4 regions of the Acidovorax sp. BLS4 genome follow, and region 2 is predicted to be linked to each of the others. Evidence: predicted binding sites of a transcription regulator. Region 2 holds the regulator's gene; each other region holds the start of a gene.
The links. The regulator FNR, encoded in region 2, switches genes on or off when oxygen is low (the NO sensors DNR and NnrR bind a similar motif). The targets are predictions, from matches to a motif close to TTGATNNNNATCAA.
Positions count from the first base shown of each region.

Region 1: a site for FNR is predicted at 5,002-5,015, ahead of R1Z03_RS09495 (OmpW family protein). Genes of this name have one in related genera too.
Region 3: a site for FNR is predicted at 5,003-5,016, ahead of R1Z03_RS05080 (hemerythrin domain-containing protein). Genes of this name have one in related genera too.
Region 4: a site for FNR is predicted at 2,306-2,319, ahead of azu (azurin). Genes of this name have one in related genera too.

Region 1 is NZ_CP136797.1:2,038,592-2,045,764, reverse strand. Features, by position in the region: gene R1Z03_RS09515 (aminotransferase class I/II-fold pyridoxal phosphate-dependent enzyme) at 1-542, shown strand, start outside; gene egtB (ergothioneine biosynthesis protein EgtB) at 661-2,001, opposite strand; gene egtD (L-histidine N(alpha)-methyltransferase) at 1,998-2,915, opposite strand; gene R1Z03_RS09500 (metal-dependent hydrolase) at 3,239-4,267, shown strand; gene R1Z03_RS09495 (OmpW family protein) at 4,334-4,930, opposite strand; gene R1Z03_RS09490 (DUF808 domain-containing protein) at 5,075-6,067, opposite strand; gene R1Z03_RS09485 (methyltransferase) at 6,304-7,020, shown strand; gene purL (phosphoribosylformylglycinamidine synthase) at 7,091-7,173, opposite strand, start outside.
Region 2 is NZ_CP136797.1:3,242,915-3,250,087, reverse strand. Features, by position in the region: gene R1Z03_RS15115 (bifunctional diguanylate cyclase/phosphodiesterase) at 1-512, opposite strand, end outside; gene R1Z03_RS15110 (HD domain-containing phosphohydrolase) at 509-1,807, opposite strand; gene R1Z03_RS15105 (sulfite exporter TauE/SafE family protein) at 1,954-2,712, opposite strand; gene hemN (oxygen-independent coproporphyrinogen III oxidase) at 2,724-4,106, opposite strand; gene fnr (fumarate/nitrate reduction transcriptional regulator Fnr) at 4,284-5,003, shown strand; gene R1Z03_RS15090 (hypothetical protein) at 5,035-5,328, opposite strand; gene R1Z03_RS15085 (FixH family protein) at 5,374-5,658, opposite strand; gene ccoG (cytochrome c oxidase accessory protein CcoG) at 5,744-7,173, opposite strand, start outside.
Region 3 is NZ_CP136797.1:1,084,302-1,091,474, reverse strand. Features, by position in the region: gene R1Z03_RS05105 (MarC family protein) at 1-309, shown strand, start outside; gene R1Z03_RS05100 (response regulator) at 319-1,020, shown strand; gene creC (two-component system sensor histidine kinase CreC) at 1,071-2,534, shown strand; gene creD (cell envelope integrity protein CreD) at 2,659-4,074, shown strand; gene R1Z03_RS05085 (hypothetical protein) at 4,071-4,385, shown strand; gene R1Z03_RS05080 (hemerythrin domain-containing protein) at 4,409-4,945, opposite strand; gene R1Z03_RS05075 (PAS domain S-box protein) at 5,093-7,173, shown strand, end outside.
Region 4 is NZ_CP136797.1:1,471,607-1,478,779, forward strand. Features, by position in the region: gene R1Z03_RS06750 (YjfB family protein) at 1-53, opposite strand, end outside; gene R1Z03_RS06755 (dihydrolipoyl dehydrogenase) at 153-1,565, opposite strand; gene R1Z03_RS06760 (YigZ family protein) at 1,664-2,251, opposite strand; gene azu (azurin) at 2,438-2,890, shown strand; gene R1Z03_RS06770 (hypothetical protein) at 3,022-3,231, shown strand; gene R1Z03_RS06775 (YgiQ family radical SAM protein) at 3,399-5,834, shown strand; gene R1Z03_RS06780 (EAL domain-containing protein) at 5,775-7,173, opposite strand, start outside.

The sequences.
Region 1 (7,173 bases), 1.2 Mb from region 2:
AGGCGCTGGGTGAGGCGGCCTTCATCGGCCGCGCGCGCGTGGTGCCGCTGCGCAACACCGGCGCGGCCCTGGCCCCGCAGAACGCGTTCCTGATCCTGCAGGGCATCGAGACGCTCGCGCTGCGCATGGACCGCATCTGCGAGAACACGCTGGCCATTGCGCGCTCGCTGCAAGGCCATCCCAAGGTGGAGTGGGTGCGCTACGCCGGCCTGCCGGACCACCCGGACCACGCGCTGGTGCAGCGCCAGCTGGGCGGGCGGGCGTCGGGCATCCTGTCGTTCAGCCTGCGTTCGGAAGAAGGCACGGACCCGCGTGCGGCGGGTGCGCGCTTCCTGGATGCGCTGCAGCTCTTCACGCGCCTGGTGAACATCGGCGACGCCCGCTCGCTGGCCACGCACCCCGCGTCGACCACGCACCGCCAGCTCGATGCTAGCGAGCTGGCCAAGGCCGGGGTCACGGAAGGCATGGTGCGGCTGTCCGTGGGCATCGAGCACATCGAAGATCTGCAGGCCGACCTGGCGCAGGCGCTGCAGGCGGTGTGACCGCCGCGCGGTCGGGGCGGCGGACTGCAGCCGCCCCATGCGATCCATGGTTTTTTTGGCCCCCAGCGCAATCAGCACTAGGGTATTCAGCTATCAATTCAATAGCAAATCAATCCCGTCACAGATCCCGCGCCAGCCGCAGCCCCGAGAACTGCCAGCGCGCGGTGGCGGGAAAGAAGTTGCGGTACGTCGCCCGCACGTGCCCAGCGGGCGTCGCGCACGAGCCGCCGCGCAGCACGTACTGGTTGACCATGAACTTGCCGTTGTACTCGCCCACTGCGCCCTCGGCCACGCGGAAACCGGGGTAGGCAGCGTAGCTGGACTGCGTCCACTCCCACACGTCGCCGAACATTTGCACCAGGCCCCGCCCGGCATCAGAGGCCGGCCGCGGGTGCAACGTGCCGCTGTCGGCAAAGTGGCCGCTGGCAGCGTTCGCCCCGTGCACGCCCTGCACGCCCTGGGAGGTGGCCGCCACCTCCCATTCGGCCTCGGTGGGCAGGCGTGCACCGGCCCAGCGTGCATAGGCGTCGGCCTCGTAATACGACAGGTGCACCGCGGGTGCGTGGGGTTGGAGCGGGCGCGGTCCGGCCAGCGTGAACTCGTACCAGGCCACGCCCTGGCGTTGCCAGTAGATGGGGTGCGACAGCTGCTGCGCACGCACCCAGTCCCAGCCCTCGGCCAGCCAGTGGGCGGATTCCTGGTAGCCGCCGTCTTCGACGAACGCCAGGTATTCGGCGGTGGTCACCGGCCGGTTGGCCAGCTCGAACGGCTGCAGGTACACGCGGTGGCACGGCCCCTCGTTGTCGAAGGCAAAGCCGCCCCGGTCCCCGCCCGGATGGCCGATCTCGCACACGCCACCGGCAAAGGGCTGCCAGGCCAGCGGGACGCCGCCGGCCGGCAAAGGCTGGGCCTGCTGCTGCGGCTGCGCCTGCGCGTGCCCCGGCAGGCGGTAGGCCGGCCACAGCGGGCTGCACGACAGCAGGTGCTTGACGTCGGTGAGGATCAGTTCCTGGTGCTGCTGCTCGTGCTGCAGGCCCAGTTCGACCAGGGCCGCCAGCGCGGCATCGTCCGGCCGCTCGGCCATCAGGCGCGACATGCGGCTGTCCACGTCGGCCCGGTAGGCCAGCACCTGCGGCAGTGCGGGCCGGGTGAGCAGGCCGCGCTGCGGCCGCGGGTGCTTGTCGCCCACGCCGTTGTAGTAGGAATTGAAGATCACCCGGAAGGCGGGATGGAACGGCGCGAAGCCGGGCTCGTTCGGCTCCAGGATGAAGGTCTCGAAGAACCAGGTGGTGTGCGCCAGGTGCCATTTCACGGGGCTGGCGTCGGGCATGGATTGCGCGCAGCAATCCTCGTCGGACAGCGGCAGTGCCAGGGCCATGGAGGCGCGGCGCACCTCGGCGTAGCGCACGCTCAGCGTGCAGGGTGCGACGGGGTGGGGAATGCGGGTGGCGAAGTTCATGGCTGGGCATGCACCACGGCGAACCAGCCCCGCTCGTCCGTCCAGGCCTGAGCGCGCGAAAAGCCCGCGCGCGCCAGCAGCGCCTGGAAGGCCGTGAGGCTGTATTTGTAGCTGTTCTCGGTGTGAATGCGCTCGCCCGCGGCAAAGTCGCGGCCTCCGCCAGGCCAGCGCACCTGCACACCTTCGCGGGCCTCCAGGTGCATTTCGATGCGCGACTGCTCCCCGTTGAAGAACGCCCGGTGCTCCCACGCCTCGGGCGTGAAATCGCTGCCGATGAGCCGGTTCACATGGGCCAGCACATTGCGGTTGAACGCGGCCGTGACGCCGGCGGCATCGTCGTAGGCCGCCTGCAGCACATCCACGTCCTTGGGCAGATCGATGCCGATCAGCAGCGCGCCATCGTCATCGACCAGCGAGCGCATGCGTGACAGCAGCTCCAGCGCCTGGGGTGGGTCGAAATTGCCGATCGACGAGCCAGGGTAGAACACCACGCGGCGTGCACGGGGAATGTCCGGGGGCAGCTGGAGGGGGCGGGTCAGATCGCCCGCCACCGCATGGGCCTGCAGTGCGGGCAGGTCGCTGCACAGGCGGGCCACGCCCTCGCGCAGGAAGTCCGCCGAGATGTCCACGCCCACGAACCGCTCGGGCTGCAGCAGGCGGCACAGCGTGCGCGCCTTCTCGCAGTTGCCCGCGCCCAGCTCGATGACGGTGCCGCCCTGCCCCACGGCGCGGGCGATGTCGTCGCCGTGCGTCCGCATGAGCGCGTGCTCGGTGCGGGTGGGGTAGTACTCGGGCAATCGGGTGATTTCCTCGAACAGCTGGGAGCCCCGCTGGTCGTAGAAATACTTGGGGGAAATGCACGCGGGACGGCGGGCCAACCCCTGGAGGATGTCGTGGTGCGGTGTGTTCTGCATGTCGCTCGGGGGCTGGGTCTGTCGGATCGCGGCGCACCGGGGGCGGCGCGGCTGCAACGCATGGCCGCCTCCAATCGCTCTCCGGCAACCTGAGACGGCCATGTAACAGAGCATTACAGACGCCCCGCCACCCGGATGTAGGACACGTCCGCAAATCCATCAGCGCCATCCGGCAGCGCATCGGCTGCGCTTTCCGGTAAACGCATGGCCATCATCCCCGCCACCGCACGGTTTTTTCGCAGGCCCCATGGCGCGCCCGCGCGGCTGCGCCACACTCCGCCGATCGACACCACCGGCCGGCTACCACGGCCTGCTTCGCTGCCATGGATTCCCTGACCCAGATCGCCCTTGGTTCCGCCGTTTCGCTCGCCGTGATGGGCCGGCGCACCGCCCCCTGGAAAGCCGCGCTGTGGGGTGCGGTGGCGGGCACGCTGCCCGACCTGGACGCCTTCATCGACCACGGCAATGCCATTGCCAACATGGTCGAGCACCGGGCGGAAAGCCATGCCCTGCTGTACCTCAGCCTGTTTTCGCTGCCCCTGGGCGCGCTGGTGGCGCGCCTGCATGGCGAGCAGGCCGGCTGGCGAAGGTGGTGGCTGGCGATGTGGCTCGCGCTCGTCACCCACCCGCTGCTGGATGGCATGACGGTGTACGGCACCCAGCTTTGGAAGCCGTTCACCAGCCACCCGTACGGGGTGGGCAGCATCTTCATCATCGACCCGCTGTACACCGTGCCGCTGATCGTCGGCGTGGTCGCCGCGCTGGCGAGCGGCCCGCCGGTCGGGGCCCGCTGGAACCGCTGGGGCCTGGCGCTCAGCACGCTCTACCTGGCGTGGAGCGTGGGCGTGCAGCAGCACGTCACCGGCGTGGCGATCGCCTCGCTGCGCACGCAGGGCCTGCCGGTGCAGACGGTGCTGGTGACACCCACCCCGTTCAACACCCTGCTGTGGCGCGTGGTGGCGGTCACGCCCACCCAATATGCCGAAGGCTTCTATGCCCTGGCCGACGGCAACAGGCCCATGCAATGGACGGTGCACGAGCGCGGGGCCCCGCTGATCCAGCGCTACGGGACCGTGCCGGACGTGCAGCGGGTGGCGCGCTTCAGCCACGGCTTTTATCGCATGCGTTCGCGGGACGGCCGCGTCTTCGTGACCGATCTGCGCATGGGGCAGGAGCCTGACTACAGCTTCCAGTTCGATCTCGGCACGCCCGCGCAGCTGGATGCCGGCCAGCCCGAGGTGGCGCTGCGCGGACAGCGCCCGGACATCGGCACGGCCCTCGCCGCGCTGTGGCGGCGCATGTGGGGGCATGCGGGCGGCTCGGGGCCGTTCGGTGCCGGCACGGCCCCATGAAAAAAGCCGGCGCCACGCGCCGGCTTTCCCCACCAGTCTGTCAGTGGCCGCACCCGCGGCCCGCGGTCAGAACCGCCAGCCCAGGCCCACGCCGGCCAGCACGGGATCGATCTTGAAGGTGCCCAGCTTGGCACCGGCTGCGAACACGTCGGTCTGGATGTAGACCTTCTTCACGTCGAAGTTCAGCACCAGGTTCTTGGTGAGGGGAATGTCCACACCGACCTGCAGGGCGCCGCCCCAGCTGCTCTTGTCGATGCTCACGCCGGCGGGCAGGCGCACGCTGGAAAACCGCGTGTAGTTCACGCCCGCGCCCACGTAGGGACGAAAGCCCGCGGTGTCGAAGTGGTACTGCAGCATCAGCGAAGGCGGCAGGTGCTTGAGCGTGCCGATCTGCGCGTTCAGGGCGCTGGAGGACAGCCGCTGCTTCTGGGGCACGGTCAGCACCAGCTCGGCGGCGATGTTGCGGTTGAAGAAATAGGAGATGTCGACTTCAGGCAGCGTCTTGTCGTTGATCGACAGGCCCAGGCCGGTGCTGTCCTTGTTGGAGGAATCCAGGTTCACGGCACGCGCACGAACGAGCCAGGGGCCTTCCGCCGTTTGCGCGAAGGCGGCGCCGGAGGTCAATGCGCACAGCACGGCCAGGGCCAGCAGGTTTTTTTTCATACGGAAACTCGATGCGTTGAACGGGGACGACCCCCGTGCATGCATTGGGCCGGCAAACGGCCCGGGCGGCCTTGCCATGGATCAAACCGCCGGCAGGTTGTGCCGCAGCGCCACGAGGGCCGCAAAGCGCCCTCCTCCCCGCTCTCAGTGCGCGCCCTTGCCCCGCATGCGCTGCACCAGCGTGACCACGGCCAGCACGGCGGCACCGGCCACGATGCCCACCACCGCATTGAGCAGGTTGGGCACCAGCACGCGCCACAGGCCGCCCGCCGGCCACTGGGCCGCCGATGCGGCCAGGCCCTCGACCGCGTGGTGGACGACGGGCACGCCATGCACCAGAATGCCGCCGCCCACGAGGAACATGGCAGCCGTGCCGGCGACCGAGAGCACCTTCATGAGCCAGGGCGCGGCGGCCACGATGCCGCGGCCCAGCGCCTGCGCGGCGCGACCCGTCTTGCGGGTGAGCCACAGGCCCAGGTCGTCCAGCTTGACGATGCCGGCCACCAGGCCGTACACGCCCACCGTCATGATGAGCGCGATGCCGGCCAGCACGGCCACCTGCTGCCCGAACGGGGCGCTGGCGACCGTGCCCAGCGTGATGGCGATGATCTCGGCGGACAGGATGAAGTCGGTGCGCACCGCGCCCTTGACCTTGTCCTTCTCGAAGGCGGCGATGTCCACCGCCGGGTTGGCGTTGGCCAGGGCATGCGCCTCGCGGCCCGCCTCTTCCTTGGGGGCATCGCCGTGGGGCAGGAACCGGTGCGCCAGCTTCTCCGCACCCTCGAAGCACAGGAACGCGCCGCCCACCATGAGCAGCGGCGTCACAGCCCAGGGAATGAAGGCGCTGATCAGCAGCGCGGCCGGCACCAGGATGGCCTTGTTGACGAGCGAGCCCTTGGCCACCGCCCAGACCACGGGAATCTCGCGATCGGCGCGCACGCCCGTGACCTGCTGGGCATTGAGCGCCAGATCGTCGCCCAGCACGCCGGCGGTTTTCTGCGCCGCCACCTTGGTCATGACGGACACGTCATCGGCCATGGCGGCACTCTTCTTGGCAGCGACCTTGGTCATCAGGGCCACGTCGTCCAGAACGGTGGCGATATCGTCGAGCAGCGTCAAAAGGCTGGCACCGGCCATGGGAATCCTTAAAAAAACGAGGGAGGGAGCGGGTCCACGGGCACGGCGGCGAAAGGCTGCAAGGCCACGGGAACGCCGCGCGGGCCGGGCATGCCGGCCGAAAAGCCTGGCGCCCGTCGCCCAGGCGGCGCCCACTATAGCAACGCCCTGCGATGGGTCCGTGTCGGTGCAAGGCGCATACTGGCGGCCTTCCCACCGATATCGGGGTCCTGCACGCGGGCTCTCGCTCCCGCCGCATGCCAGGCTACCTGACCAAGCAAGAAAACATCGCCATCGCCGGCGTCGACGACCTCGTCATCCGCTCCCTGCTGGACCGCCAGCAGTTCTCCGACCCCCTCGGCGACGCCGAAACCCTGGGCATCTCCTCCGCCGCCTGGCCCCTCTTCGGCCTGCTGTGGCCCTCGGGCGCGCAACTGGCCGCACGCATGGCGGCGCGGCCCGTGCAGGCGGGCGAGCGCATCCTGGAGCTGGGCTGCGGCCTGGCGCTGGCCAGCCTGGTGTGCCACCGGCAAGGCGCCGACGTGACCGCGAGTGACTGCCACCCACTGGCCGGCACGTTCCTGCGCGAGAACCTGCGCCTGAACGGCATGGGCACCATGAAGTACCGACAGGGCCAATGGGGCAGCGGCGAAGCGCTGGGCCCGCCGCAGCAGGACGAGAGCCCGCTCGCGCAGGCGCACGGCGGCCCGGTGCACGGGCTGTTCGACCTCATCATGGGCAGCGACCTGCTGTACGAACGCGATGCCCGCGCCAGCCTCGCGCATTTCATCGGCCTGCACGCGGGCCCCGCGGCCCAGGTCTGGATCGTGGACCCGGACCGGGGCAACCGCGCCGCATTCAGCAAGCAGATGGCCGCGCAGGGCTTCGGCCTGCGCGAAGAACGGCTGGACCGTGCCGCGCTGGACGATGCGCCCGCCTACAAAGGCCGGCTGCTGGTGTACCGCCGCACCTGAACGCCGAAGACGGCACGAGCACACGGGCCGCCGGAGCGCGCCGGGCGCGCTTCCGGCTTTTCGGCCTTCCTCAGCCCACCCAGCGGCGCGCGTTGCGCCAGATGCGCATCCACGGGCTCAGCGCGCTGCGGTCGCCGCTGGTCCAGCTCATCT
Region 2 (7,173 bases):
TCCTCGGGCATGCCCCACAGCTGCGCCAGCCGCTGGTTGAAGGCCCGCATGCGCCCGGCCATGTCGTACACCAGCATGCCGTCGGCGGCGGAGTCGAGCGTGGCGCGCAGTTCGGACAGCAGGATTTCCAGCTCGCGCTCGGTCGAGGCCTGCTCGCGGCGATCGATCATGGTCACCAGCAGCAGCGCCTCGCCCTCGGGCGAATCCACGCGCGACACGCGCCGGTCCACCGGAATGAACTGGCCATCGCCCCCGAGCAGGCCGGAGTGCGACTGGATGCCGCGCATCAGCGCATCCCGACCCTGCGCCCAGAAGTACAGGTCTTCCGGCGTGCAGGCCAGGAGTTCGACGGCGTCCGCGCCTTCCATGGTTTCGGGCGAGCGCCCGAGCAGCGCGGCCGCGCTCTGATTGGCGAAGCGCACCGTGAGCCCCTCGGGCTCGACCAGCCACACGGCCTCCAGCAACCCGTCGAACACGGCGCGCCACACGCTGCCTTGCGGGCCGCGGATCACGCGGGGGCCCCGGTCGGCGCTGCGTCGACGGCCCGTTCGAAGTAGTAGCAGATCCTCTTTCGGGGCGACAGATAGTCGAGCGCATCGCGCGGCAGCTGCGCGGGCCGCAGGCTGCGGCGGATGCCCAGCGCCGGCTGGTCTTCCAGATCGATCACCAGGGCATCGTCCTTGGAGACGCCGGACTCGTGCACGATCACCTTGGGCCGCAGCGGGCGGGCCGAATTCACGGCTGTCACGATGGCGTAGCGGTCGTCCACGAGCTGCACGATCGAGCCCGGCGGGTACACGCCCATCATGCGGATGAAGGCCCGCAGGACCACGGCGTCGAACCGTTGCTTGTGCTGCGCGAAGATCACCGACAGCGCCTCGTGCGGGGTCAGCGCGTTGGCGCCCCGTAGCGGATTGCACAGCCGATCGTAGTAATTGACCAGCGCCAGCACCTGCCCTCCGCGGGAGATATCGGCCCCTTTGAGCTGGAGCGGAAAGCCCGTGCCATCGGCCATTTCATGGTGATGCGCGATGGCTTCGATGACGGCGGCGCCCAGGCCCATGCGTTCTGCCAGCACCACCGATTCGCCGACATGCGCCTCGTACAGGGCCTGGTCGGCCGGACCCAGCGCGGAATGCGGCTGAGCCACATGGGGCGGCAGCGTGATCTTGCCCAGATCGTGCAGCAGCGCGGCCGCGCCCAGGGGCTGCAAGTCCTCGCCCAGCAGGCCCAGGGCCTTGCCCAGCAGCAGCGAAAGCACCATCACGTTGACCGAATGCAGCGCCGCGCGCGTGCCGACGCGCTCGGAGAGCAGGCGGATGGCGGAGTCGCCCTGGTCGAGCAGCTCATCCACGCAGGTGGACACCAGCGCGTTGGTGGAAGCACGCGCCTCCGAGGGGTCTTGCTCGGCGCTGGTGGCCAGGCGCTCGTACACCCGCGTGGCACGGGCGAAGCGCTCGTCGCAGGCAGCCAGGGAACGGCTCTGCGCCTTGATGCGCTCGCGGAACTCCGCCATGGAGGCCTGGGCGATCGAAGGCCCTGTCTCCACCGGTGCCCGGGCGGCTTCGGTCACGGGATCGGGCGCGGAAGGGTGGCCGGGCGGCAGCAGGCCCTGCACCGAGGGATCGCTTTTGGAAGGAATCCACCGCACCTGGGACAGGCCCAGGGCGGCCAGGGTACTGATCTGCTCCGGCGAGGCGATGCGGAAACTGCTGACCGGAAAAGGGTGGTTCATCCAGCCCAGATCGAGCTGGATGTACATGCCTACACGCAGCCGGCCGACATCGATGAGGAGGGGATTAGTCACTTTCGGGGGGCACCGGAGGGCGCCACGGGGACGCCGGGGTATTGGTAACCATTATCACCAGTTAATACACCCCCGAATCAAATGTCAAAAACTTCACGGACTACGGTCACGATAGGCTTTGTCAACCCCCTGCGCGCAGGGATTGGCTACAGGCACCAGGGCTCGGCCTGGCGGTGGAAAACGTCCATCCACAGCCCCCAGGCGGCAATGCCGAACAGCAGCAGGCCGGACAACCGCACGCCCCACCCGCCCCGCGCGTCCCCCGCAGCACCGCCGCCCCGCAACCGTTGCCAGAGCCACTGGCCTGCCACCAGCCAGGCCGCGCCACCCACGCCGAAGCACACCATGGCCAGCGCGCCGCGCCAGGGGTTTCCGGTCAACGCCGCGAGCAGCAGCGCGGAGTACAGCAGGCCGCAGGGCATGCAGGCCCAGGCCAGGCCCGTGGAGAACAGGCCGCCGGGCGAGCGCACCCAGGGGGCGACCCGCTGCCACAGCACCCGGCCCGCATGGTCCACCCAGGCCGGCTGCCGCGCCTGGAACACCAGCAGCACGGCCCAGGCGAGCACGGCGACGTGCAGCAGCGTCCAGGCCGGCCGCAGCGCAGCCGCGTGCTGGGTCAGCCAGGCCAGGCGGTCCATGGCCCAGGCCGCCATCGCGCCCGCCAGGGCGTACCCGGCCAGCCGGCCCAGATGGAAAGCGAAGGGCCGTGCCCACACCCGGTCCGCCGGCAAAGCCAGGCCGCGGCCCGCCCATCGCACCGTCTGCGCCCCTGCGTTTTCCGCCGCGGCGTGGCCTGGGCCGCCAGCGCGCACCAGCGCCCCGCAGGGCGCCGCGCACATCGCCAGGCAATGCGGGCCGCCCGCCAGCCCCATGGCCAACGCGGTCCAGACCAGGGTGTCGGGCATGGCGGCGTCCTTCAGATGATGCGGGAAAAGCGCGCGCGGTTGCGGTCCGCCTGCAGGTAGCGATCGAACAGCATCGCCACGCCGCGCACGAAGAACCAGCCCATGGCCGTGACCTCGATGCCTTCCTGGCCGAGCACGACCAGGCCCTGCGCCTGCAGGTCCTCCAGTGCCTGCAGTTCGGTGGCGAAGTACTGCCGGAAATCGATCAGCCACGCCTGCTCCACCGGCTCGAACAGCACCTCGCCCTGGCACATCAGCGCCATGATGACGGAGCGGCGCACCAGGTCGTCGCGCGTGAGCGCCAGGCCCCGCACCACCGGCAGGCGCCCCTGGTTGATGAAGTCGTAGTACTCGTCCAGCGTCTTGGCGTTCTGGCTGTAGGTGGCGCCCACGCGGCCGATGGCCGACACGCCCAGGCCGAGCAGGTCGCAATCGGGCTGGGTGCTGTAGCCCTGGAAGTTGCGGTGCAGCCGGCCCTGGCGCTTGGCCACGGCCAGGGCGTCGCCCGGCAGCGCGAAGTGGTCCATGCCCACATAGACGTAGCCGGCATCCTGGAACGACCGCAGCGATTGCGACAGCATGGCCACCTTCGACGCCGCCAGCGGCAGATCCGCCGGCACGATGCGGCGCTGCGGCTTGAAGCGCTCGGGCAGGTGGGCGTAGGCATACAGCGCGATGCGGTCCGGCCGCAACCGGCCCACCTGCTCGAGCGTGCGCTCGAAGGACTCGGGTGTCTGCCGCGGCAGGCCGTAGATCAGGTCCACGTTGATGGACTCGAAGCCCAGCGCACGCGCGCTGGCCACCAGGTCGAAGACCTGGCTGGCCGGCTGGATGCGGTGCACGGCCTTCTGCACTTCGGGGTCGAAGTCCTGCACGCCGAAGCTCAGGCGGTTGAAGCCCAGCTCCGCCAGCAGCGCCAGCCGGCCCGCGTCCACCGTGCGCGGATCGATCTCGATCGAATACTCGCCGCCGGGCGCAAGCGTGAAGCTGCGCTGGAGCATGGCCATCAGCGACCGCAGGCCGTCATCCGACAGGAACGTCGGGCTCCCCCCGCCCAGGTGCAGCTGGCTCACCACCTGGCCCACGCCGCACTGGGCCGTGTGCAGGTCGATCTCACGGCTGAGATAGCGCAGGTACACCTCGGCCCGCTCGGGGTGGCGGGTGATGATCTTGTTGCAGGCGCAGTAGTAGCACAGCGACTCGCAAAAGGGAATGTGCACATACAGCGACAAGGGCAGTGCCTTGGCGGCCGACCCCAGGCGGCGCTGCTGCAGCGCGAGAACGTAGTCGTCCTGTCCGAAGGCCTCCACGAACCGGTCGGCGGTCGGGTAGGAGGTGTAGCGGGGGCCGGGCACGTCGAAGCGGCGCAGGAGTTCAGGGGTGACAGCGATCATGGGATTTCCTTGTGCCTGCCCAATGTGCCGCAGGCCCCGGGGGAAACCCTTGACCTGGGTCAAGGGTTCTGCAGGCGTACGCTGCCACAATTGATCCATGACAGGTGCCCGGCGTTCGCCCGGGCTCTACCACCCTGCCGGCCGCCCGCCCTCCCCTCACCACAAAGGCCTTTTCCCATGAATCCGCAAACCATCAAAGTGGCATGCTCGAACTGCAACCTTCGCGAGCTGTGCATGCCGCTGGGCCTGAACGATCAGCAACTGCAGCGGATCGACGACATCGTGGCCGTGCGCCGCAAGGTCAAGCGGGGGGCCACCCTGTTTCGCAATGGCGAGCCCTTCAGCTCGCTCTTCGCCATCCGCACCGGCTTCTTCAAGACCTGCGTGGCCACCGAAGACGGCCGCGACCAGGTCACGGGCTTTCAGATGGCCGGCGAGATCATCGGCCTGGACGGCATCGTCAGCGACCACCACACCTGCGACGCCGTCGCGCTGGAAGACGCCGAGGTCTGCGTCATGCCCTTTGACCGCATCGAGGAACTGTCGCGCGAGGTCACGGCGCTGCAGCACCACGTGCACAAGATCATGAGCCGCGAGATCGTGCGCGAGCACGGCGTGATGCTGCTCCTGGGCAGCATGCGGGCGGAAGAGCGCCTGGCGGCCTTCCTGCTCAACCTGGTGCAGCGCCTGCATGCCCGGGGCTTCTCGCAGTCCGAACTCGTGCTGCGCATGACGCGCGAGGAAATCGGCAGCTACCTCGGCCTCAAGCTGGAGACGGTGAGCCGCACCTTCTCGAAGTTCGTCGAGGACGGCATCGTCGAGGTCAAGCAGCGCCACGTGCGCATCCTGGAGACCGCGGCGCTCAAGCGCATCGTGAACTCGCAGAACTGCCACTGAGCGGCCGGCCTCCGGCACCGGCGCTGGCATTTCATGCGCCCGGGTGGTTGCGCGCGCAGTCGGCGGGCCGGTCGGTCACGGGCACGGGGCAGCGGTTCAGTTCGAACGGCGACATGGCCAGCAGCGTGGTGAGCGCGCTCGACGCCATCGTCACCAGCCAGAAAGCGAAGAAGGCGATGGTGTAGACCCCCTCGCGCGAGAGCGCCAGCGGCTGTCCGAACCAGTGCATGTCCTGTGGGTCCACCAGGGCAAAGACCAGCATTTCCAGCACGCCCGCCATCAGGAAGGCGGGCCATGCAATCCACATGAGGCGTTGGGTCCACATTGCGCTTGTCTCCTCGTTTCGGGGGGTGGTGCGGACAGGCCGCCTTCAGCGCGGCTGGTCCTGCACGGGGGTGGCCGCATGGTTGCGCGCCTTCATGGCCGGGGCCAGGCTGTTCGGCGCGCCCTGCAGCGTCTTGTTGATCTCGATGCCCTGGCGGTAATAGTCCTCGGCCACCACCGGGTCGGGGCGCACGACCGCCACCCACAGCGTGGTGAAGCCCGCCACGACCACGATGGCCGGCCCGGCAATGACCATCCAGACGAAGCCGAACTTCCACCAGGGAGCGGCCGAAGGAAGGGGAGCCGGTGCGGCAGCGATAGGGGATGGCATGGTGTTCACTCCTGACAGGAAAAGAAGAAAGGCGGTCGGACCAGCGGTCTGGCGCCTGAAACGGTGACGGTGGGGCCGGCGGCGCTCATCGCGGCACCAGGAAGACCGACTTCTCGGCGACATGGCCGCCCGAGCCCAGCGCCTGCACGTCGAACTGCACGGCATGCGATCCGGGCGGCGCGGAGCCGTAGGGGATCTGCAGGCGCACGGCCACCCAGCGGGACTCGGCCGCGCCGATCTCCACCTCGGCGTCGGACGCCACGCGCAGCCCCTGCAGCCCGCTCGCGCCGATGCGGTAGCGCTGGCCGGACTCGGTGGCATTCATGATCTGCAGGCGGTAGATGTTCTCCAGCTGCCCGCCGGCCACGATGCGCGAGAGCGCGGCGCGGTCGCGCACCACGTCCACCTTGAGCGGCGTGCGCAGCACCAGGCTGGACAGCAGCCCCACGCACAGCGCCACCAGCACCGCGGTGTAGATCAGCACGCGGGGGCGCAGCACGCGGCGCAGCATCTGCGCGCGGCCCCAGCGGGCCGCCACGCCGTTCTGCGTGGAAAAGCGGATCAGCCCCCGCGGGTAGTGCATCTTGTCCATCACGGTGTTGCAGGCGTCCACGCACAGCCCGCAGCCGATGCACTCGTATTGCAGGCCGTTGCGGATGTCGATGCCCACCGGGCACACCTGCACGCACAGCGTGCAGTCGATGCAATCGCCCAGGCCCCGGGCCTTGTAATCCACCGTCTTGGTGCGGGGACCGCGCGGCTCGCCGCGTGCGTCGTCGTAGGTGACGATGAGCGTGTCGCGGTCGAACATGGCGCTCTGGAACCGGGCATAGGGGCACATGTACTTGCACACCTGCTCGCGCATGAAGCCGGCATTGCCGTAGGTGGCGAAGCCGTAGAACAGCACCCAGAAGATCTGCCAGCCGCCCTGCATCGCCAGGAGCTCGCCCGACAGTTGGCGGATGGGCACGAAGTAGCCAACGAAGGTGAAGCCCGTCCACAGCGCCACCGCGATCCAGAGGAACTGCTTGAGCGCCTTCTTGCGCACCTTCTCGAAGGTCCAGCCCCCGGCATCCAGGCGCAGGCGGGCGCTACGGTCGCCCTCCACCCGGTGCTCGATCCACATGAAGATCTCGGTGTACACCGTCTGCGGGCAGGCGAAGCCGCACCACAGGCGCCCCGCCACCGCGGTGAACAGGAACAGCGACATCGCGCTGACGATGAGCAGGCCCGTGAGGTAGATGAAATCCTGCGGGTACAGCACCAGCCCGAACAGGTAAAAGCGCCGCGCCCCCAGGTCGAACAGCACCATCTGCCGCTCGCCCCACTGCAGCCAGGGCAGCGCATAGAAAACGAGCTGCGTGAGGGCCACCATGGCCCAGCGCCAGCGGGCGAACAGGCCGCGGATGGAGCGCGGGTAGATCTTCTTTTGCGCCTCGTACAGCGACACCATCTCGGCGGCCGCATCGGCGGCGCCAGGCGCGACCGGGGTGATGGGAATGACCTTGCGGGCAG
Region 3 (7,173 bases), 2.2 Mb from region 2:
GGCGACAGCATCGCCGTGGTGCCGCTCACCATCCCGCTGCTCACCGGGCCGGCCAGCATGTCCACCGTGGTGATCTATGCCGACCGGGCGCAGACCTTCTGGCAGCACCTGGCGCTGGTGGGCTACGGCGTGGTCATCGCCGGCGCCACGGCGCTGTGCTTCGCGCTGGCCGACCCCATCGCGCGCGTGCTGGGCAAGACCGGCATCAACGTGATGACCCGGCTCATGGGCCTGATCCTCGCGGCGCTGGCGGTGGAGGTGATGGCCGAAGGGCTGGGCAAGCTGTTCCCCGTGCTGGTCGCGCGCTGAAGGCACGGCATGTCCACCACCCACGCCCGGTTGCTGCTGCTGGAGGACGACCCCGCCATCGCGCGCACGGTGGCCTATGCGCTCGAACGCGAGGGGCTGTCCATCGTGCACAGCCTGCTGCTGCGGGACGCGCGCGAACAGCTGCGCGCCCGGCCCTTCGACCTGCTGGTGCTGGACGTGGGCCTGCCCGACGGCAACGGCCTCGATCTGCTGCGCGACCTGCGCCGCGACCCGGCGCACCAGGCCACGCCGGTGCTCATGCTGAGCGCCCACGGCGAAGAACTCGACCGCGTGCTGGGCCTGGAGCTGGGCGCCGACGACTACCTGCCCAAGCCCTTCAGCCCACGCGAGCTGGCGGCCCGCGTGAAGGCGCTGCTGCGCCGCGCGGCGGCCCCTGCACCGGTGGCGGCGGCATCGGCGGCGCCCAGCCCGTTCCACGACGATGCCGCCGGCCAGCGCGTGAGCCTGCACGGCCGGCCGCTGCCGCTCACGCGGCGCGAATACCGCCTGCTGGCCTGCCTGCTGCGCGGCGCCGGCCGCATCCAGTCGCGCGAGGCCCTGCTCGCCGGCGCCTGGGGCGACGACAGCGAAAGCACCGACCGCACGGTGGACACCCACATCAAGACGCTGCGCGCCAAGCTGCGCGAAGCGGACCCGGCGCGCGAGTACATCAGCACGCACCGGGGCATGGGCTACTGCCTGGAGCCATGAGCGCCCGCTGGCACCGCTCCGTGCAGCCCACCCTGGCGAGGGCCTGACCCATGCGCCTGGGCATCCGGCTGCTGTTCGCCTTCTTCCTGATCAACGGCATCGCGGCCTTCTTCGTGCTGCGCGTGTTCACCGCCGAGATCAAGCCCAGCGTGCGCGAGGTGATGGAAGACATGATGGTGGACACCGCCAACATCCTGGCCGAGCTGGCGAGCGACGACCTGGCCGCCGGCCGCCTGGGCGCCACCGCGCCCGGCACGCCCGAGAGCCGCTTCGCGCAGCACGTGCGCCAGTACGCCAGCCGCCCGGTCGATGCCGCGATCTGGGGGCTGACCAAGCAGACGCTCGATTTCCGCATCTATGTGACCGATGCCGCCGGGCGCGTGCTATTCGACTCCGAGCGCAGTGCCGTGGGCGAGGACTACTCGGGCTGGCGCGACGTGGCGCGCACGCTGCGGGGCGAGTACGGCGCCCGCGCCACGCGCGAGGTGCAGGGCGACGACACCAGCGGCGTGATGTACGTGGCCGCCCCCATCCTGGTGAACGGGCCGTCCGGCCGCGCCATCGGCGGCGTGCTCACCGTGGCCAAGCCCACGCGCTCGGTACAGCGCTTCATCGACCGGGCCGAGCGCAAGGTGCTGCGCGGCGGCCTGCTGCTGCTGGCCCTGTCGGCGCTGGTGGGCGTGGCCGTCACCGTGTGGACCGTGTGGCACGTGCGCCGCCTGCGCGACTACGCCCTGAGCGTGCAGGGCCCGGCCGACGGGGGCCTGAACCCCACGCAGCCCCTGGCCGTGCCGCGGGTGCCGGGCGAGCTGGGCGACCTGGCCCGCGCCATGGACCGCATGCGCGTGCGGCTGGAAGGGCACGACTACATCGAAGGCTACGTGCGCGCCCTCACGCATGAACTCAAAAGCCCCGTGGCCGCCATCCGCGGCGCGGGTGAACTGCTGCAGGAGGACCTGCCACCGGCCGACCGCGCCCAGTTCGCCACGCAGGTGGTCGAGCAAAGCGAGCGCCTGCAGCGCCTGGTGGACCGGCTGCTGGCGCTGAGCCAGCTCGAGCAGCGCCAGCGGGCCGAGGGCGCGGCGGCCGTCTCGCTGCAGGACTGCGCGGCCCTGGCCGTGCGCCAGGCCCAGGCCCGCGCCAGCCAGCGCACCATCGACCTGGTGCTCACGGGCGACGGCGCCGGCGGCCCGTGGGAGGCCGAGCTGGTGACGCTGGCGATCACCAACCTGATCGACAACGCCATCGACTTCGCGCCCGCCGGCAGCGCGGTGCGCGTGGAATTGCAGGGCCCGGTGGTGGCCGTGCAGGACGCGGGCCCCGGCGTGCCGGACTATGCGCTGCCGCGGCTGGGCGAGCGCTTTTTCACCACCGCGCGGCCGGGTGGAGAGCGCAGCGGCTCGGGGCTGGGCCTGGCCATCGTGCGCCGGATCATGGCGCTGCACGGGGGAACGATGGCAGTGCGCAACACCCAGCCCGGGCTGCGGGTCGAACTCACCTTTCCGGCCGCCTGACGGCGGCGCACCGGCCACCGGGCCGGCAGCGCGCTGGTGCACTTCACCGTGCGCTCACAAACTTCATTTCCGCCTCACGCCCGCTCACCACACTGCCCTCCACATCCACTGGCGGAGAGCCTCCTTGAAACACCCCCTGTTCACCAAACTGGCCGCGCTCGCGGCCATCACCCTGCTCCTGCTGTTCGGCCTGGGCCTCATCGAAGACGTGGTGCGCGACCGCCAGCGCTACCGCACCCTCACCGCCGATGGCGTGGCGCGCAGCCTGGCGGGTTCGCAAACCCTGCTGGGGCCGCTGATCCACAGCGCCTGCGTGGAAAGCTGGGATGCCGTGACCGGCACCGGAAGCGAGCGCACCACGGTCGAGAAACGGCGCGAGTTCGTGCTCACCGCCATGCCGGACACCCTGCAATTGCGCGCCGGCACCGCCATGCAGGAGCGCTCGCGCGGTGTGCACAAGGTCAACACCTACGCCCTGAAGGCGCATGTCGCCGCCGAGTGGTCGTCGCTTGCGAGCCTGCGGCCGGACACCACCGTGCAGGGCTCGCGCATGCAATGCGGCGCACCCCTGCTGATGATGGCGGTGGGCGATGCGCGGGGCATCCGCGCGGCCCAGCTCACCATCGGCGGCCAGGCGCTGGCCCTGAAGCCCGGCACCTTCCACCCCGCCTACCCCCGAGGCCTGCATGCCCCGCTGCCCGAAGCGCTGGTGCAGCGGCCAGGCGGCGATACCGGCCCGTTCAAGGCCGAGATGGACCTGGAACTCGTGGGCACCGAGAGCGTGGCCATCGTGCCGCTGGGCAGCCAGACCCAGGTGCAGATGGACGGCAGCTGGCCCCACCCCTCGTTCGCCGGCCGCTTCCTGCCGTCGGAGCGCACCGTGGGGGACAAAGGCTTTTCCGCGCTGTGGCGCCTGTCTTCGCTGGCCAGCACGGCCCAGCAGGACGTGGCCGCCGGCCGCCCCGCGTGCGAGGCGGCCCCCACCGCGGACCGCGCCTACGAACCCGCGCCCGCCGACGGCCGCGGCTGCGCCGACAGCTTCACCGTGGCCTTCGTGGACCCGGTCAATCCCTATTCGCTGAGCGACCGCGCCACCAAGTACGGCGTGCTGTTCATCGCGCTCACCTTCGTGGCGGTGGGCCTGTTCGAGCTGATGAAGCGGCTGCGGGTGCACCCGGTGCAGTACCTGCTGGTGGGCAGCGCCCTGTGCAGCTTCTTCCTGCTGCTGGTGAGCCTGTCGGAGCACCTGCCCTTCGGCGTTTCGTATGCCATCGCGGCCAGCGCGTGCGTGCTGCTGCTGGCCTACTACGCCAGCCACATGCTCGGCAGCCTGTGGCTCGGCCTGCCGTTCGGGGCCGGCATCGCGCTGCTCTACGGCCTGCTCTACCTGCTGCTGCAGTTGGAGCAGACCGCGCTGGCCGTGGGTGCCATCGCGCTGTTCCTGGTGCTGGCCGCCGTGATGGTGCTCACGCGACGGGTCAACTGGTACGGCCTGACCGCGCAACGCCCGGTTCCCACCCCTCGCCCGGAGGCCGCATGAGCGCGCCGTCGCCCGGGCCGGCCCACCGGGCCAGCCCCTGGGACACGCACCTGGCCGCGCCAGCGCAGCCGGAGCACGGCCAGCAGGGCCTGTCGATGGCGCAGGCGCAGCGCCTGCAGCGCTACCACGACCGCCTGCTGTGCGCCCTGGCGGCGCGGGACCGCGAAGCCTTGCGCCAGGCCAAGCAGGGCATCCTGAAGGCGGCCTACTGGCCACGGGCTGCGGATGCCGCGTCCCCGGCCTGGCGCCGGGCCATGCGCACGCTCTCCTGGCAGATGGCCGCCCTGCTGCTGCCCCGCGGGCGCCAGTAGCCCGCAGCAGGGGCTGCCAGGCCTCAGACCGCGACCGCTTCGCGCGCCGGGCGGGGTGCCGCAGCCTTTTCTGCCTGCGGGGCCCCACCGTCGCCAGAGCAGGCGCCGCCGCAGCCGTGAATGGCCTGCGCCGGAAGCGCGCCCGGCGCATGCACGGTGCCGGTCGCGGGATCGAAGCCCACGCGGCGCAGGTGCAGGGCGAGCGCCGCATCCATGGTCTGCGTGTGTTGCGGAAACCACAGGGCCAGCTCCGACGCCATGCGGCGCAGCACGGCCGGCTCGCCCGCTTCGGCCTGCGCCGTGCCCTCGCGCAGCACCTGCAGCACGACCTTGTGCTGCAGGCTGTGGCAGTTGCCCGAGGCGAAGCGGGTGGCGGCCATCCAGGCGTCCTCGCGGGCGAAGTGGTTGGCGGTGTGCGATACCAGCGCGTGCCAGGCGCCCAGCAGTTGCGCGTCCGGCGCGGCCTCCACGGCGGCCAGCAGTTCCACGAACTCCTGGTGGGTTTCGTCCATGAGGGGAAGGTCGAGGGCGAGGCCCTCGGACCATTGCAGTGCAGCCATTTCCAGTCCTTGCAGTCCAGTGGAAGGCCAGCTTAAGAGGCGCGGCGGGGGTGGGTTTTGATGCAGGTCAGGGCGCCGGCGATCGGCGCCATGCCGCCGCCAGGGGCCACCTCTGCCGGAAAGGGCCGGACCTCTGATAATTATTCGATGACTCAGCCGTCCACCCCGGGTAATGCCGCCGCCGCGAGGCCGTTGAACGAAAACGAGCGCCTCGCCGCGCTCCAGATGCTGGGGGTGCTGGATTCAGCGCCGGAGCCGGTCTTCGACGATCTGGCGTGGCTGGCCAGCCAGTGCTGCGATGCGCCCATCGCGCTCATCTCGCTGATCGACGAAACGCGCCAGTGGTTCAAGGCCAGCTGCGGCCTGGGCACACCGCAGACATCGCGCGAGATCGCGTTCTGCAGCCATGCGCTGGCATCCACGCAGATCCTGGAGGTCCCCGACGCGCTGGAGGACCCGCGTTTTTCCAGCAACCCGATGGTGCTCGGCGAGCCGGGCATCCGCTTCTATGCAGGGGCTCCGCTGGTCGGCAGCACAGGGCATGTCTACGGCACGCTGTGCGTGATCGACCGGGTGCCGCGGCGCCTGTCCGGAACGCAGCGGGAGGCGTTGCAACGCCTGTCCAGGCAGGTGGTCAGCCAACTGGAGGCCCGCCAGGGCCGCCGGGAGGCCCAGATCCAGGCGGGCACGCTGGGCCGACTGCTGGAGGCCATGCCCGATGCGGTCGTCTCCTGCGGCTCCGATGGACTGCTGGGCGAGTTCAACCACGTGGCCCGGGCCTGGCACGGCACCGACCCCCGGTCCCTGCCGCCGAGCGAGTGGGCCGAGCATTTCGACCTGTTCGAGGCCTCTGGCACACGGCTGCTGGCGACCGGGGACATCCCGCTGCTGGCCGCCTGGCGGGGCGAGACCGTGCGCGGGTTCGAGCTGGTCATCAAGGCCAAGGGCCAGCCGCCGCGGTCGGTGCTGTGCAACGCTTCGCCTTTGTTCTACGCGGACGGCACCAAGATGGGCGCGGTGTGCCTGATGCACGACGTGACGGCACTGCGCGCCGCCACCCGTGCCGCCACGATCGCGGCCCAGCGCTTTTCGGGCGCCTTCAGCGCCGCCACCCACGGAATGGCCCTGGTCGCCACCACGGGCCACTGGATCGAGGTCAACGACGCGCTGTGCGGCATGCTGGGCTACTCGCGGGACGAATTGCTGCACATGGATTTCCGGCGGCTCACCCACCCGGACGATCTCATGTCCCACCGCGACCACATCGACCGCCTGGTCCGCAGGGAAACGCAGAACTACCAGTTGGGCAAGCGCTACCTGCGCAAGGACGGCGAGACGGTGTGGGCCCATCTGGCGGTCTCGCTGGTGCGGGACGAATTCGACCAGCCCCTGCATTTCGTGGCCCAGATCCAGGACGTCACGGAGCAGCGGTCCATGGAAGAGCGCCTGCGCGACAGCGAGCGCCGCATGCGCAGCATCCTGGAAGACACGGAGGACGCCTTCATCGTGGCCGATGAGGACGGCCAGATCCTGGAGTGGAACCGCGCAGCCCAGGCGATGTTCGGCTGGCGCCGGGCCGAGGTGCTGGGGCGCCCGATGGCCGAGACCATCCTCGCCCCGGCGATGCGAACGCGCAGCCTGGCGGCGATCATGGCCAACGAGCGCGCCAGGGCCCGCAGGCAGCTTCTTCCGGGATGGCACCGCGACCAGCACGAGTTTCCGATGGAGATCACCCTCAGCCAGGTGCAGCTGGAATCGTCCCGCATCGTGACAGCCTTCATGCACGACATCAGCGAGCGCGTCGCGGCCGAGCAGCAACTGCGTCGAAGCGAGGCCCAGTTGCAACTGATGGCCGACAGCGTGCCCGCACTCATCGCGCACGTGGGCGCGGATTTGCGCTACCAGTTCGCCAACAAGGCCTATGCCGCATGGTTCGGCAAGGACCCCGCGCAGATCGTGGGCCGCCCCATGGATGAAATCCTGGATTCGGCGCATTTCGCCAAGGCCTGGCCCTACACCCGCCGCGTGCTGAAAGGCGAACCGGTGCAGTTCGAGGCCGAGGTCGCCAACGCCGCCGGCGAAACCCGGGTCATGTCCGCCAGCTACATCCCCGATGTCCAGCCGTTGGAGCCGGACCGCCCAAAGGCGCCCGCAGTCGGGTTCCACCTCACGGTGACGGACATCACCGTCCACAAGGATTACGCCAACAGGCTAGCGATCAGCGCCGC
Region 4 (7,173 bases), 1.8 Mb from region 2:
CTGGCCATGGCCGTTGCGGTGTTGACGACCGACTGGGAAAGCGCGACATCCATGGGGTGCTCCTGTTGGGGCCTCGGGGCGAGGCGAAGGCAAAGACCCCTCCTTTTTCGGCACCCCCGCCCGGAACTGAAGCCCGGGCGGAGGCGAAATATTCAATCGAGCGCGCTGGCCCCATAGGCGGAGCAGGCCGACAGGTCCGAAGCGCTGCCGCTGGGCAGGTGCGAAGCCGCATCGCGCAGCGCGGTGCGCAGGCCTTCCTCCAGGACCGGGTGGTAGAACGGCATGCGCAGCAGGTCCTGCACCGTGAGCGACCGGTCGATGGCCAGCGCCAGCAGATGCGCCATGTGCTCTCCGCTGGGGGCGCAAAGCTCCGAGCCCAGGATGCGGCCGCTTTCGCGCTCCGCATACACGTTCAGGCGGCCCTGGTTGTGCTGCGCCACGCGCGCGCGGCCCTGGCGGGAGAAATCCACCGAGCCCGTCACGAATTCGCCGTCTTTCAGGTCCTTCCAGGCCTGGCCGATCACCGCCGCGTTGGGCTGGGTGAACACGATGGACAGCGGCGTGCGCCGGCGAAAGCATTGCGGCTCGGGTGCCATGGCGTTCAGGGCGGCCATGTGGCCCTCGTCGGAGGCCTCGTGCAGCAGCGGCCGGCGGTCGTCGGCATCGCCGGCCATGAACACGGGCAGGTCCGCGATCTGCATGGTGCGTGCATCCACGGGCGGCTTTCCGTGCGCGTCCAGGGGGATGCCCAGGGTATCGAGGCCGAGGTGTTCGATGTTCGGCCGCCGCCCCATGGCCGCCAGCACCTGGTCCACCACCACCGTGGTGCTGCCGTTGCTGACCTCGATGCCGCCCGGAACTTCGCGCAAGCGGGCCTCCTCGCCCACGCTGACGACGAATTCGTCTTTCAGCACGTCCTTCAGCGTGTCGAGGATGTCGGGATCGGACAGCCCGGCCAGCGATGGCCCGGTCGAGAACGCCGCCACCTCCACGCCCAGCCGCGACAGGGCCTGCGCCAGTTCCGCGCCCAGCGGTCCCAGCCCGATGACCGCCATGCGCGGCCCCAGGGTGGGCTGCTCGAAAAGGGTGTCGGTGGTCAGGATGCGGTCGCCGAACGCCAGCCATTCCTCGGGAATGATGGGGCGCGAGCCAGTGGCGATGATGACGCTGCGTGCGTGGTAGGTATTGCCTCCCACTTCCACCGTGCCCGGGCCGCGCAGCCGCGCGTGGCCCGAAATGCCCTGGTCGCCGACCGCCGATGCCTTCTCGGTGCCCGCCACGAACTCGTCGCGCAGGGCGCGCACGCGCTCCAGCACGGCAGGCATGTCGACGGAGAGGCCGTCCCCGCCGCGCAGGCCGAAGGTGTCGAATGCGTGGCGCCGGTGGTAGGCGTTGGCCGCTTCGATCAGCATCTTGGAGGGCATGCAGCCCACCCGCGCGCAGGTGGTCCCCCAGGGGCCATCGTTGACGATCCGCACGCGGTCGGTGCGTTTGCGAACCTCGCGCAACGCGGCAAGGCCTGCCGATCCCGCGCCGATGATGATGGCGTCCAGGGGTGGGCTCATGGGTCGATCTCCTCAGGGGTGGCGAATGGCTGAGTGTCCCCGGGCCGCAGGGTGGGGCCTGTAGGTGCAGGGCACTTTCGGCGCAGGCGATGGCGGCGTTACGGCGCGATCCAGCCGATCCGGCCCTGGCAGGCGTCGTTCAGCCGCTGCACGAACGCCGCCTCCTGTGGCTGAGGCAACTGGATGCGCACGGCCACCAGCGAGCCGTGGGCCACCTCGCCCAGCGTGGCGCCGGCCGCCTCGACCTCGCGGCGCACCAGGCCCTCCAGGGCGTAGGGCACCTCGCACTGCAGCACCACCATGCGCTGCAGCGGCACCTTCTCGGCCGGCAGCAGCGCCTGCGCGATGGTGTCGGTGTAGGCCCGCACCAGCCCGCCCGCACCCAGCTTGACGCCGCCGAAATAGCGCACCACGGTGGCCAGCACGCCTTCGAGGTCCTGGTGGCGCAGCACCTCCAGCATCGGCCGGCCCGCGGTGCCGCCGGGTTCGCCGTCGTCCACCGCAGCCGACTGGCCGCCCGCCAGCAGCGCCCAGCAGACGTGCGCGGCACCGGGGTGCTGCTGCCACAGCGCATCGACGGTGGCCTGGGCCGACGCGCGGTCCGCCATGGGCTGCACGCAGCCGATGAACCGGCTTTTCTTGATGACCAGTTCGCTGTGGGTGGGGGTTCGCACGGTGTAGGGCATGGGCGGCGGAGCTTAACTGCATGCCGGCTCCATGGACGGCGTTCGGCACAAGGCTTGATGCACCTCAAGGCGCTGCAGGCGCCCCGCACATACGCTCCCTGCATCGCGCTGTTGCGTCGCCCGGCTGCATGGAGCAGCCCGGCAACGCCAGGCGCAAGCACCTGTTTTATGAAGAAGGAAGACCTCATGGCAAACCACTGGAAATTCGCGGCGCTGGCCCTGGTATTGGCGGCTGGCCCCACCTGGGCCGCCGACTGCACGGCCGAGATCGACGGCAACGATGCGATGCAATTCAACAAGGCGACCCTCGCGGTGCCGCAAAGCTGCAAGCAATTCACCGTAAAGCTCAAGCACGTGGGCAAGCTTCCCAAGACCGCCATGGGCCACAACTGGGTGCTGAGCAAGGCCGCCGACCTGCAGGCCGTGGCCACGGACGGCATCGCTGCCGGGGCCGCCAAGAACTACGTGAAGGACGCGGACGCCCGGGTGATCGCGCACACCAAGATCGTGGGCGGCGGCGAGAGCGATTCGGTGACGTTCTCCACCCAGGCGCTCAAGGCCGGCGAGTCGTATGCCTATTTCTGCTCCTTTCCCGGCCATTCCGCGCTGATGAAGGGCACGCTGACGCTGGCGAAATAACCCTTCGCTTCCCGGCGGTGTGGCCGTTGGCACACAAAGGGCGCCCTTTTCGGCGGGCCCTTTTTCGTTGACACGAAACAGTCACCCCGCCGCCATACGCTGGCGGCAACCCCGCATGAAAAGGACCCGCCATGCTTGCCGCTGCGCTGACCCACGTGATGAACGCCATGGTGTTTCCCGCTGCCCTGGCCGGTGCCAACGGGCCGGGCCGTGTGGAGGAGGGCGCCTTGGCCGCTATTCCTACCGCCTGGACCGCCAGAGCCACCGAACTGCACTCGCCCTACGGCGAGCCGCCCGCACCGGATCTGGACCAGCGGGTGCGTGCCTCCGGCGAATGGTGAAGGGCCGATCGGGGCCCGCCACGCCGCGCACCGAGACCGCCGCCAGGCCGCTCGCCACCCGCGGCTGACCCCCTGCGGCGCAGGGCGCGGGCACGCGCCTTGGCCCTCGGTTTCGACAGGAAAGGCCCGAAAGCCTAAAATCGCGGCTTCCCCACGCCTTGCCCTCCATGAACGCCCCCGTTGACGTTTCCTTTTTCGCGCGCGCCGCGAAGCCGCTGACCAGCTATCGCCCGTATTGGGCGAAACGTTTCGGCACGGCCCCGTTCCTGCCCATGAGCCGCACCGAGATGGAGCGCCTCGGCTGGGACAGCTGCGACGTGATCCTGGTGACGGGCGATGCCTACGTCGACCACCCCAGCTTCGGCATGGCCGTGATCGGCCGCACGCTGGAGGCGCAGGGCTTTCGCGTGGGCATCATCGCCCAGCCCGACTGGCAGAGCGCCGATGCCTTCAAGGCCCTGGGCCGCCCCAACCTGTTCTGGGGCGTGACGGCGGGCAACATGGATTCCATGATCAACCGGTACACCGCCGACCGGAAGATCCGCAGCGACGACGCCTACACTCCTGGCGACGTGGGCGGCAAGCGCCCCGACCGCGCGGCCATCGTGTACAGCCAGCGCTGCCGCGAGGCCTACAAGGACGTGCCCATCGTGCTGGGCGGCATCGAAGGCAGCCTGCGCCGCATCGCCCACTACGACTACTGGAGCGACAAGGTGCGCCGCTCCATCGTGGTGGACGCCAAGTGCGATCTGCTGCTGTACGGCAACGCCGAACGCGCGCTCGTCGAAGTGGCCCACCGCCTGGCCGCGCGCGAGCCCGTGGAGCAGATCACCGACGTGCGCGGCACCGCCTTCGTGCGCCGGTCCGACGACGAAACCGGCCAGGGCTGGTTCGAAATCGACTCCACCAGCGTGGACGAGCCCGGCCGCGTCGAGGCGCACGTCAACCCCTACATGACGACCAGCGAGCAGGCCGCCGCCCAAGGCAGCACCTGCAGCAAGGAGGATGCTCCTGATTCAATAGCATCCATGCCAATGGATACTAGGGCGCAAGGGCAAAATGGCTCGAAATCCGCCGAACCCAACCCCGCCATCCAGCCGATGCTGTTCGTGGCCAACCCGAACCTCAAGGCCAAGCTCAAGGTGCCGCCGCGCGAACGCAGCGTGATCCGCCTGCCCAGCTACGAGCAGGTCAAGAGCGATCCGGTGCTCTATGCCCACGCCAACCGGGTACTGCACCTGGAGACCAACCCCGGCAACGCCCGTGCCCTGGTGCAGGCCCACGGCGAAGGGCCGACGGCGCGCGATGTGTGGATCAACCCGCCGCCCATCCCGCTGACCACGGCCGAGATGGACTATGTGTTCGATCTGCCCTACGCGCGCGGCCCGCACCCGAGCTACGCCGACGAGAACGGCAGCCACGACGGCGCGACCAAGATCCCGGCGTGGGAGATGATCCGCTTCAGCGTGAACATCATGCGCGGCTGCTTCGGCGGCTGCACTTTTTGCTCGATCACCGAGCACGAGGGCCGCATCATCCAGAGCCGCTCCGAGGACTCCATCATCCAGGAGATCGAGGACATCCGCGACAAGGTGAGCGGCTTCACCGGCACCATCTCCGACTTAGGGGGGCCCACGGCCAACATGTACCGGCTGGGCTGCAAGAGCCCGGAGATCGAGGCCGCGTGCCGCAAGCCCAGCTGCGTGTACCCGGGCATCTGCCAGAACCTCACGACCGACCACGGCCCGCTCATCAAGATCTACCGCCGCGGCCGCGCGCTCAAGGGCATCAAGAAGATCCTGATCGGCTCCGGCCTGCGCTACGACCTGGCCGTGAAGTCGCCCGAATACGTGAAGGAGCTGGTGCAGCACCACGTGGGCGGCTACCTCAAGATCGCGCCCGAGCACACCGAGCAGGGCCCGCTCACCAAGATGATGAAGCCGGGCATCGGCAGCTATGACAAGTTCAAGCAGATGTTCGAGCAGTTCAGCGAAGAGGCGGGCAAGAAGCAGTTCCTGATCCCGTACTTCATCGCCGCGCACCCCGGCACGAGCGACGAGGACATGATGCACCTGGCCATCTGGCTCAAGAAGAACGGCTTTCGCGCCGACCAGGTGCAGACCTTCTACCCGAGCCCCATGGCCACGGCCACGGCCATGTACCACTCGGGTAAGAACCCGCTGCGCAAGATCGGCCGCGACAGCGAGGCGGTGGACATCGTGCGCGGCGAAAAGCGCCGGCGCCTGCACAAGGCCTTCCTGCGCTACCACGATCCCAACAACTGGCCGCTGCTGCGCGAGGCGCTGAAGACCATGGGCCGGGCCGACCTGATCGGCAACGGCAAGCACCACCTGATCCCGACCTTCCAGCCGATGACGGACGGCAGCTACCAGAGCGCGCGCCGAAAGAACAGCACCGTGGCCCCGGTGGCGCCACAACGCAAGGCGCCGCCGGCCAAGGGCGTGGCATTCAACAAGGCCGCGCAGCAGCCCGTGGCCGGCCGCATGCTGACCCAGCACACCGGCCTGCCGCCCCGCGCCGGCCTAGCCGGCAAGCCCGCCGGCGGGACCCCTTCCGGTAAAACGTTCCGCAAGGGGCGCTGAGCCCTCCGGCGCCGCCGCGCCCGGCCCGCCCGCCGGGGCCGTGCCCTGGACGGCGGCCCGGGGCATCGGTTCCGGGCGGCTGATGGCATGGCCCTGTGCATGGTCCACGCCCATGGCGCGCAGCGCCTCCACGATGGCCGGCGTCTCGGCGAACTCGGCGATCGTCTGCTTGCCCATCACGTGGCCGATGTGGTTGACCATCTCCACCATCGCCCGGTTGGCCGGGTCCTCCAGCATGTCGCGCACCAGGGCGCCGTCGATCTTGAGATAGTCCACTGGCAGATGCCGCAGGTAGGTGAACGAAGACATGCCCGCACCAAAGTCGTCCAGCGCGAAATGGCAGCCCTGCTGCTTGAGCTCGCGGATCAGGCGGATCGCGTTGGGCAGGTGGGCGATGGCCGCGGTCTCGGTCACCTCGAAGCACAGCTGGTTGGCCTGCACGCCGTAGCGGGCCATCTGGTCGCGCAGGTACTCCAGCAGGCTCTCGTCGCCCACGCTGGTGCCGGACAGGTTGATGGCGCACAGCGTGATGGGCCGCTCCTGCGGCTGCTGCCGGCGGCGCTCGGCCAGTGCGGCAAAGGTGTGCTCGACCACCCACCGGTCCAGGGCCTGTGCGAGGCCGAAGCGCTCTGCGGCTGGCACGAATTCGCCAGGGAAGATCGCCTGGCCGCCGTCCCCCTGCAGGCGCAGCAGCACCTCCACATGAATGCCGCCGTCGTTCGGCGCCCGCAGCGGGGCGATCTCCTGCATGTAGAGCTGGAAGCGGTCCTGCTCCAGCGCCTGGCGAATGCGCTGCACCCAGTGCATGTCGTCCAGGTGGCGCGACATGGCCGCGTCCTGTGGCTGGTAGACATAGACCGTGTTGCGCCCGCGCTCCTTGGCGCCGTAGCAGGCCATGTCGGCCACGCGCAGCACCTCCTGCAGGCTGGTGAGGTCGGCCGTCAGGTGCACGAGACCGATGCTCAGGCCCGTGCGCAGGGTGCGGGCACCCCAGGGCAACCGCAGTTCCTGCGCATGGTGGCGGATCTGCTCGGCGATCCGCTCGGCCACCTCCTGGGGGCAATCGTGCAGCAGCACACCGAACTCGTCCCCGCCCAGCCGCGCCAGCGTGTCGCCCTCTCGCAGGCCGCGCTGCAGCATGCGGCAGACCTCGCGCAGCATCTCGTCGCCCGCGGGGTGGCCGCAGGTGTCGTTGATCACCTTGAACTGGTCCAGATCGATGTACAGCAGCGCGCCCGCCACCTCGGAGGACCGCGGCCGCGCCAGCATCTGGCCCAGGCGCCGCTCGAACTCGCGCCGGTTCGCCAGGCCGGTGAGCGTGTCGTGGCTGGCCTGCCAC